3 regions of the Devosia sp. LjRoot16 genome follow, and region 3 is predicted to be linked to each of the others. Evidence: predicted binding sites of a transcription regulator. Region 3 holds the regulator's gene; each other region holds the start of a gene.
What was found. The regulator LexA, encoded in region 3, represses DNA repair genes until DNA is damaged. The targets are predictions, from matches to a motif close to TGTTCNNNNTGTGTTCNG.
Positions count from the first base shown of each region.

Region 1: the regulator LexA is predicted to act here: its motif matches at 1,445-1,462, upstream of ACSQ23_RS23945 (ATP-dependent helicase).
Region 2: the regulator LexA is predicted to act here: its motif matches at 1,769-1,786, upstream of ACSQ23_RS26805 (putative DNA modification/repair radical SAM protein).

Region 1 is NZ_CAXUPH020000005.1:534,730-538,002, reverse strand. It holds gene ACSQ23_RS23955 (AraC family transcriptional regulator) at 1-495, opposite strand, end outside; gene ACSQ23_RS23950 (alpha/beta fold hydrolase) at 639-1,388, shown strand; gene ACSQ23_RS23945 (ATP-dependent helicase) at 1,501-3,273, shown strand, end outside.
Region 2 is NZ_CAXUPH020000007.1:50,236-53,508, forward strand. It holds gene ACSQ23_RS26790 (hypothetical protein) at 1-136, opposite strand, end outside; gene ACSQ23_RS26795 (hypothetical protein) at 176-508, opposite strand; gene ACSQ23_RS26800 (ring-cleaving dioxygenase) at 633-1,586, opposite strand; gene ACSQ23_RS26805 (putative DNA modification/repair radical SAM protein) at 1,788-3,029, shown strand; gene ACSQ23_RS26810 (UdgX family uracil-DNA binding protein) at 3,029-3,273, shown strand, end outside.
Region 3 is NZ_CAXUPH020000003.1:51,584-54,856, forward strand. It holds gene ACSQ23_RS14640 (ATP-binding protein) at 1-1,392, shown strand, start outside; gene lexA (transcriptional repressor LexA) at 1,542-2,264, shown strand; gene ACSQ23_RS14650 (2-dehydro-3-deoxygalactonokinase) at 2,536-3,273, shown strand, end outside.

The DNA.
Region 1 (3,273 bases), on a different contig from region 3:
CGCCTTCGAGATGTGGATCAGCGAGGGGAGCACAGCGAGCATGGTCGGCATATTGTCGCCCTCGAAGCGAAACGCCCCGGTGATGAGCTGGGTCATGGCCCCATTGCCGCCGAGCCGGATGACGAGTTGCTCCCGCATCTGTGCCTCCAGCACCTCACGGATCGGCACAGGCGTCGCGCCATCGACGCCGATGCTGTGGCCGCTCCCCTGCGGCAGGACGATCAGGTCGCCGGCCTCGGCGGTGACCCGCCTGCCATCGCTGGCCCGCACCTCCATCGTGCCTTCCGACACCACATGGAAATAGGCCGAGCCGGCATCGAACTGCAGGGCCCAGGGCGCCGTGAGCTCGCTTGAGAAGATCAGCTCGCCGCGCAGCCGGATCAGCATCAGCACCTGCGAGAGCAGGTCGACGCGCGACGCCATCATCGGGAAAGCGGCTTCGGATTCCAGAGCATGAACTCCGGAGGCGCGATCATGGTTGTTCACGGCCTTCACCTCTATCTCTACGGCATCGCTTGGCGAGGAAGTTCAACAATCCTCGGCCGAAACGCAAGATCCGGTTTTAACAGCTTGGCGCCAGCCAGCGGCAAATCGACTTTGCCGATCGTCCAACCTCGCCTCAACATATGGAGATGAAAATGAAGTCCATTCTGTCCGCCGTCGTGTTCAGCGCCGCCGCAGTCGGTGCTGGTGGCGCAGCTCTCGCTCAGGAGCCCGCCAGGAATGTCGTCCTCGTCCACGGCGCCTTCGCCGACGCCTCGAGCTGGGACAAGGTCGCCGCGATCCTCTCGGCTAAGGGCTACAAGGTGACCCAGGTCGCCAACCCGCTCACCTCGCTCGCCGACGACGTCGCGGCCACCAAGGCGGCTCTCGATGCCCAGGACGGCCCGACCGTGCTGGTTGGCCATTCCTGGGGCGGCGTAGTGATCGGCGAGGCCGGCGCCGACGCCAAGGTCAAGTCGCTGGTCTACGTCTCGGCCTTCGCGCCGGACAAGGGCGAAACGCTGACCAAGCTGCTGTCGGGTGGCGCGCCGAGCGAAGGCGTCAAGGCGATCCGCCCGAACGCCGAAGGTGGCCTGATCTTCGACCCGGCGCAGTACCCTGCCCTGTTCGCCGGCGACCTGCCGGTGGCGGAAGCCGAGGCCAATGCAGCGACGCAGCTGCCCTCGAACCCGGCCAACTTCGATGCGGTGGCCGAGGTCGCGGCCTGGCACGACAAGCCGAACTTCTACGTCGTGACCGCCGAAGACCTGGTGCTGCCCCCCGATGCACAGCGCTTCTTCGCCGGCCGCATCGGCGCCACGGTCACCGAGATCAAGGCCAGCCACTCCGGCCTCATCTCCAAGGCCGAGGACGTTGCCAAGGTGATCGAAGCTGCAGCGCAGTGACGATTGAAACCAAGGAGGCGCCGGCTCAAACCGCCGGCGCCTCGATCCCGTGAATTGCGAACAAAGCAAGAATGATGCTTCCTGATCCGGACCTCCAGCCGGATCGATTCGCGTGCAGACTGCCTTAGCCCCCCACTATCTCGACAAGCTGAACCCCGAGCAGCGGCAGGCGGCGGAGCATCTGGGCGGGCCGCTGCTGGTGATTGCCGGCGCGGGATCGGGCAAGACCAACACGCTGGCGCACCGGGTGGCGCACCTGATCGTCAACGGCGCCGATCCACGCCGTATCCTGTTGATGACCTTCTCGCGCCGCGCTGCCAGCGAGATGCAGCGCCGGGTCGAACGACTGGTGGCGCAGGTGATGGGCGCCAAATCCGGGGTGATCACCGATGCCCTGAGCTGGGCCGGCACCTTCCACGGCATCGGCGCGCGGCTGTTGCGCGAGCACGCTGAACAGATCGGCCTGACGCCCGGCTTCTCGATCCACGATCGCGAAGACTCCGGCGACCTGATCAACATCATCCGGCACGAGATGGGGTTCTCCGAAGCCAAGAAACGCTTCCCGACCAAGGGCACCTGTCTCGCCATCTACTCGCGCGTGGTCAACGCGCAGGACGACCTCGACGCGGTGCTGAAACAGGCCTTCCCCTGGGTCGCCATGTGGGGGCCACAGCTGCGCGAGCTGTTCGCCGCCTATGTCGAACAAAAGCAGCGCCAGCAGGTGCTCGATTACGACGACCTGCTGCTCTACTGGGCCGCCATGATGCGCGAGCCCACCATTGCCGAGGACCTCGGCGGGCGTTTCGACCATGTGATGGTCGATGAGTACCAGGACACCAACCGGCTGCAGGCCTCGATCCTCTTGGCCCTGAAGCCTGATGGCGATGGGCTGACGGTGGTCGGCGACGACGCGCAGTCGATCTACTCGTTCCGCGCCGCCACGGTGCGCAACATCCTCGATTTCCCCGCCGCCTTTACCCCGCCGGCGCGGATGGTGACGCTCGACCGCAACTATCGCTCCACCCAGCCGATCCTCGAGGCCGCCAATGCCGTGATCTCGGAGAGCAAGGAGCGCTTCACCAAGAACCTCTGGACCGAGCGGCAGGCGACCGAGAAGCCGCGCCTCGTGACGGTAAAGGACGAGCCGAGCCAGGCCCGCTACGTGGTCGAAAGCGTCCTCTCCTGCCGCGAGGGCGGCACGGCGCTGAAGCAGCAGGCGGTACTGTTCCGCACCTCCTCGCACTCGGCCGAGCTCGAGATCGAGCTGACCCGCCGCAACATTCCGTTCGTGAAGTATGGCGGCCTGAAATTCCTCGACAGCGCCCACGTCAAGGACATGCTGGCGCTGCTGCGCTTCGTCGATAACCCGCGCGACCGCGTTGCCGGCTTCCGCGTGCTGCAGCTGCTGCCGGGTATCGGGCCGGGCGCCGCGGGCAAAGTGCTCGACCGTATGGCCGAGAGCCCGGACCCGCTGGTCGAACTGTTGAATACCGCTCCGCCGCCGCGCGGCTCCGAAGCCTGGCCGTCGCTGCTCGAAGTGGTGGAGCACCTCGGCAAGGGCGGTGGCGGCTGGCCGGCCGAACTGCTGCGGGCCCGCATGTGGTACGAGCCGCTGATGGAGGCGGTGTACGAGGATGCCGAGGTCAGGAAGGAAGATCTCTACCAGCTCGAGCAGATCGCCGCCGGCTATCCGAGCCGCGAGCGCTTCATCACCGAGCTGACGCTCGATCCGCCCGATGCCACCTCGGACCAGGCCGGCGTGCCGCTGCTCGACGAGGATTTTCTGATCCTCTCGACCATCCATTCGGCCAAGGGCCAGGAATGGAAGAACGTACATGTGCTGAACGTCGTCGACGGCGCCATCCCGTCAGACCTCGGCACCGGC
Region 2 (3,273 bases), on a different contig from region 3:
TGATGGCGGCAAAGACGGCGCCTCTCAACGCAATCCCGGCAAGCGCCAGTAGCACGAGCATCGCAAGGTGCCGGTACGGTACCGCCCCGCCATAGTGCGGCGGCGCCGCCGCGATCGGTTGCTCGATGGTCGTCACACGGACCTAGTTGATATCGCCGCCCTGGCCGTTCCCGTCCTAATTCACGGTGCCGGTGAATGTTGTCGTTGTGGTGGTGGTGGTCGTCGTCGTGACGATCACGATGCCGCCACTACCGCTACCACTGCCCGATCCCAGCCACTCGTTCGTGAAGTTCCGTGCCGGCGAGCAGTTGGCCTGGTGCAACTCGGGGTCGGTGATCATCCAGCCGAAACACTCGACGAAATGGTCGATCTGCGCGACGACGTCGGGCGTGAAAAACGCCTGGCTGGTGACGGTACTGCCCAAGAACAAAAGCCCGGCAACGGGAATTGCCGCGAGCGCGAGGGGCCGGCGAGACTTCGGCTTGGCAGATTTTCTGGGGTCCTGCATAGAAGCTCCGTGACACTGTGCCATGACGAAGCAGTGTACAAGACCGCACACTGCTTCCCGGTCAGCGCTACAGGTAGCGAAAGGCTCGGGTGTCGGCAATCCTCCGCGAGCGCTCAGACAACTATTATGATAGCGGCTTCAACCCAGCTTCGATCTCCGCCCGACGTCCCTCGAGGAACGGCGGGAGCGCAAGGCGCTGGCCGAGGGTTTCGAGCGGTTCGTCGGCGGTGAAGCCGGGGCCGTCGGTGGCGATCTCGAACAGGATACCGTTGGGCTCACGGAAGTAGAGCGACTTGAAGTAGAAACGCTCGACTTCGCCGCTGGAGCGGACGCCGAACTCAGCCGTGCGCTTCACCCACTCGTCGAACTCTTCCTTGTTGGGGGTACGGAAGGCCACATGGTGCACGCCGCCGGCGCCCTGGCGCGCCTGCGGCAGGTCGGGGTTCACCTCGACATGCAGTTCGGCCGCGGCGCCGCCTTCCCCCATCTCGAAGACGTGGATTTCGCCGTTCTTCTCGCGGGCCGGGTAGGAGCGGACTTCGCGCAGGTTCATCACCTTGCTCAGCACCGGCTCGGAGCGGCGGAGATCGGGGACGGCGAGGGTGATCGGACCAAGGCCGATGATCTGGTGCTCACTCGGGATCGGGCTTTCGGCCCAGGGGTGGGCCGGGGCGGATTTGGGGTCGGCGATCAGCCGGAAGCGCTGGCCCTCGAAGTCCTCGAAGTCGAGCGAGAGGTGCCCGGCACGCTCCTTGATGTTGCCCGAGGCGATGTCCTTTTCCTTGAGGTGTTCCTTCCACCAGCTGAGATCGGCTTCCGAATGGACGCGCAGCCCGGTGCGGGAGACTTCGTGGTTGCCGCGCTTGTTCGGGGCGGCCGGCCAATCGAAGAAGGTCAGGTCGGCGCCGGGCGAGGCGATCGCGTCGCCGTAGAACAGGTGATAAGCGCTGACATCGTCCTGGTTGACGGTCTTCTTGATCAGCCGCAGTCCGAGCGTGCGGGTGTAGAATTCGACGTTACGCTGCGCCGCCGCGGTAATGGCGGTGAGGTGGTGAATGCCTTTGAGTTCGAGGGTCATGTGGACCTCCTGATGAAAGCTCGTGACAACCAGATAGGCGGTCTCGGACCAGCGAGATAGCCGCCCGACGCCGACGCATTGTCCAGCAATCCTGAACGATGCCGCGTGAGGTGTTTCCGCGATCACTTCCGAACATGTCTTTTTGAGTTGCTCCACTGCAGGCCTCGGAGGCAAGCTCCGTTGCGAACATAAAGTGAACAGATGACCCAGCTGACCCTGCAGCGAAAGCTGTCGATCCTCTCGGATGCGGCGAAATACGACGCGTCCTGCGCCTCCAGCGGGACGGTGAAACGCTCGAGCCTTGCGACCGGTGGCATCGGCTCGACCGAGGGCAGTGGCATCTGCCACTCCTATGCGCCGGACGGGCGCTGCATCTCGCTGCTGAAAGTGCTGCTGACCAATTTCTGCGTCTATGACTGCGTCTATTGCGTCAACCGCTCGTCCTCCAACGTGCAGCGGGCCCGCTTCTCGGTCGAGGAAGTGGTCGGGCTGACGCTCGATTTCTACAAGCGCAATTACATCGAGGGGTTGTTCCTCTCGTCCGGCATCATCCGCTCACCCGACTACACCATGGAGGAGATGGTGCGGGTGGCGCGCACGCTGCGCGAGACGCATCGGTTCGGCGGCTACATCCATTTGAAGGTGATCCCCAATGCCGCGCCGGAGCTGCTGGCGGAGGCCGGTCTTCACGCCGATCGGCTCTCGACCAATATCGAGCTGCCGACCGATGTCAGCCTCGAGACGCTGGCGCCGGAGAAGAAGCCGAGCGCCATCCGCACGGCGATGGCGCATATCCAAGCAAAGCGCGAGGAAAGTCGGCCGGACGGCAAGCTCGAAGGCAAGCGCAAGCCCACGAGGCTCGCGCCGGCCGGACAATCGACCCAGCTGATCGTCGGTGCCGACCAGGCGACGGATGCCACCATACTCGGGCGCAGCGCGGCGCTCTATTCGGGCTATGGGCTGAAGCGGGTCTACTACTCGGCGTTTTCGCCGATCCCCGATGCGAGCTCGAAACTGCCGCTGGCGCCGCCGCCGCTGATGCGCGAGCACCGGCTGTACCAGGCGGATTGGCTGATCCGGTTCTATGGCTTCGACGTCGACGAGATCGTTTCGGGCGGCGAAGACGGGCTGCTCGATCTGAAGCTCGACCCAAAACTCGCCTGGGCGCTGGGTAACCGCGGGCAGTTTCCGGTCGATGTGAACCGGGCGGCGCGGGAGACCCTGCTGCGGGTGCCGGGGCTCGGCGTAAGGGTGGTCGACCGCATCCTCAGCTCGCGGCGGCATCACCGGTTGACGCTGGCCGACCTGGCGCGGATGGCCGGATCGATCGACAAGCTGCGGCCGTTCGTCGAAGCGGACGATTGGTCGCCGGGCGGGCTGACCGATGACGCCAAACTCAGGGGGAAGCTGACCCCGGCCCCAAAGCAGCTGGAGTTGTTCTGATGCGCTCGGTGCGGCTCGAAGCGCTCAACGATTTCGACCAGTGGCGGGCGGCAGCGCGACGGCTGTTGCTCGACGCGGTGCCACCGGACGAGGTGGTGTGGCTCGATCCCTCGACGCCGCAGGATCTGTTCGTCACCGAGAACGCGCCGGCAGAGGTGACCGAGCGCAAGGTCGGGGTGGTGCCGCAGCGCTTCATCGACTGGGCCGAGGCGGGGATCTGCCACAGCGATCCCGAACGTTTCGC
Region 3 (3,273 bases):
GCCGCGTCGGAGGATTTGCCTCGGACGGCACGGCGTCATGCCGACCTCGCCCTGTCGCATGTCATCAATGCCCTCGAGGCCTGGCAGAAGCTGTCACGGGCCGAGTGGCTGGAACGGCATGGCGACCTGGTCGAGGAGGTCCGCGAGGCACTCGACCGGTGCCTTTCGCCGCATGGCGACCTAGACGCTGGCGCCCTCCTCGCGGCCCATGCGAGCCCCCTGCTGCTGCGGGGTGGCCACTATGATGAGATGCGGAGCCGCGCCGTGACAGCTCTACGGGCCGGAGCGCTTCTGCCAGCCAACCTGCGGTTCCGGCTGCATCTGCAACTGGCGACGCTGACGGAAGATCGCGCCGGTCCGCTGCGCATCGAAGGCCGGCACTTGCTCGAGGCGGCCCGCCTTGGCCGCACCATGGCCGCCGCATGGGCCGATGCAGAACTTCTGCTGGTCCGCTCGGCCCTGGCGCTGCGCACCGGTCACCTCCGGCACGCCGCCGGGCTGTCGCAGGCGGCTCTTGCCTATGCCCGCGCTGCCGGACGTCGCGATCTGGCGCAAACCGCGGACCGGTTGCAGGCGGAGGCGCTCCACTATGCCGGCGACCATGCCGCCTCGGCCCGCCTCGCCAACGCCATGATCGGTGGACCCGACTGGCAATTGCCGGCGCCGCTCGCCATTCTGACCTCCCCGCCGAGGGGGGCCCTGCGCGTCGTGGAGGCGCGCCGGCTGTGGCTGCTGGGCAAGCCCGACCAATCCCGCCACCTGCTGTTCGAGGCGCTGAACTTCGCCGCCGAGCAAGGTCCCTGGGCCCTCTGCGAAGCGATTGGCCTCGGCGCCTGCCCTTTGCTGCTGTGGTACGGCGAGGATGACCGAGCCGTTGGCTGCATCACGCAACTGGGGCGCGCGGCCGAGCATGCCGGGCTGCCGCTCTGGACCTCATGGGCCGATCTCTACCGCAAGGTGATGATCCACATCGCCGTCCGCGAAGGCCGTCGCAGCGAAAGCGCCATCCTGTTGCAGCCGGCGAGCTTCCTGCAGGCCGAGACCTGGGTGACGCTCACCGGCTCGCTGCGCGGGCTGAAGCTCTCCCCCGAACGCAGCAGCGGCTGGTGCCGACCCGAGATCCTGCGGGCCTTCGCCCTCGCGAGGGTCGCTGACGGCGATATCGAGGCCGGCACGCGGCTGCTGCAGGAGGCCATCGATCTCGCTCGAACCCAGGGAGCGCTCGCCTGGGAACTGAGGGCCGCCATGAGCCTCGCACGCCTGTGGTCGAGGGACCGGCGGACTGCCGCCTACGAGCTCCTTGCGGGCACTCTCCACGCCTTCACCGAAGGCAAGGCTACCTCGGATCTCCTCGCCGCCACGGCCCTCCTCCGCCGCCTCGCCAATGGGTGAGAGCAGCGGCGTTCCTAGGCCCGACACCTGCTCATTCCGCTCGCTGCGCCCCCAATCGTAACGCAATATTCACCGCTCGATTGCAGAACATAACTGGAACACGTATAACACGTTCAGTCTTTGTTCCGATTCTGCTCACGGAGCCGCCCATGCTTACGCGCAAGCAACACGAACTGCTGATGTTCATCCACGAGCGGATGAAAGAGTCCGGCATCCCACCCTCGTTCGACGAGATGAAGGACGCGCTCGACCTGAGAAGCAAGTCCGGCATCCATCGATTGATCACCGCGCTGGAAGAGCGTGGCTTCATCCGGCGTTTGCCCAATCGGGCCCGCGCGCTCGAGGTGATCAAGCTGCCGGATTCGATGAACCCCTCGCTCGGTGGTCGCAAGGCCCGCTTCGAGCCCTCGGTCATCGAGGGTAACCTCGGCAAGGTGTCGGCGCCTCCGGCCCGCCCCTCGGCACCGGTGGTCAATGCCGACTCCTATCGGGCGGTGACGATCCCGGTAATGGGCCGCATCGCGGCAGGCACGCCGATCGAAGCGATCCAGACCCACAGCCACTCCATCATGGTGCCGCCTGAAATGCTGGGGCCTGGTGAGCACTATGCACTGGAAGTCCGCGGCGACTCGATGATCGACGCCGGCATCTTCGATGGCGACACCGTGCTGATCAAGAAGCAGGACGCCGCTTCGACTGGCGAGATCGTGGTCGCCCTAGTCGATGACGAGGAAGCGACGCTGAAGCGGCTTCGCCGCCGCGGCAACTCCGTTGCGCTCGAAGCGGCCAACCCGGCCTACGAGACCCGCATCTTCCCGCCTGACCGGGTGAAGGTGCAGGGCCGGCTGGTGGGCCTGCTGCGCAAATACTGACGTATTGACCCCACCGCCAATCGGGTCCCTGGGCCGGCAGCCTTGCCGGCCCTTTTTCTTATGAAACCGAACCTCCCCGCCGATATTTGCACTAGGGCCGGGCCGGCAAAGACGTTACGGTCCGCGCCGCCAAGGGAGGCTTCGGGCATCCTCGGGCAGCGCCGCCATGCAAATGGCCGTCGCGATCGTACCAGGAGAGTGGACAACCTTCCCGATCGCGCTTTAGCGGCATGGCGGTGCGCAGCAAACGTGCAGCGCCAGGGAGAAGGTTTTGGCAGCAGAGGTCGAATGGGTCGCCGTTGATTGGGGCACTTCCAATCTGCGCGCATGGGGCATCGACGCCGCCGGCGAGATCGCCTTCGCGCGCTCGTCGCCGGATGGCATGGGTCGCCTCAGCCGCGAACAATACCCCGATGTGCTGACCTCGCTGCTCAGCGGTGTCGCCGAGGATGTCGAAGACGTGCTGATCTGCGGCATGGCCGGTGCCCGCCAGGGCTGGATCGAGGCCCCCTATCTCGACGCGCCGGCCGAGCTTGGTCGCCTCGTTCAAGGCGCGGTGGCGCCCGACATGCCCGGTCCGCTCAACCCCCGCATTCTTCCCGGCGTCTGCCTGCGTGATGTCGGCGCCGAGGACGTGATGCGCGGCGAGGAAACCCAGTTGCTGGGCCTGTCATCGTTGCTCCCGGGCTTCTCCGGTCTGGCGGTGATGCCCGGCACCCACAGCAAATGGGCGCTGCTTTCTGGCACCAGGCTCGAGCGCTTCTCGAGCGCCATGACCGGCGAGATTTTCGAACTGCTGCGCACCCACTCGGTACTGCGTCACTCGCTGGGTGGCGAACTCGAAGGCGAAGATCGGGAGCGCGGCTTCGAAGCCGGCCTCGATCAGGGGCTGGAACGTCCCGAACGGCTGACTGCGACGCTGTTCAAGGTTCGCGCCGGCTCGCTCCTCTCAGGACGCAGCGCACCATGGTGCGCCGGGTTCCTCTCGGGTCTGCTCATCGGCGCTGAA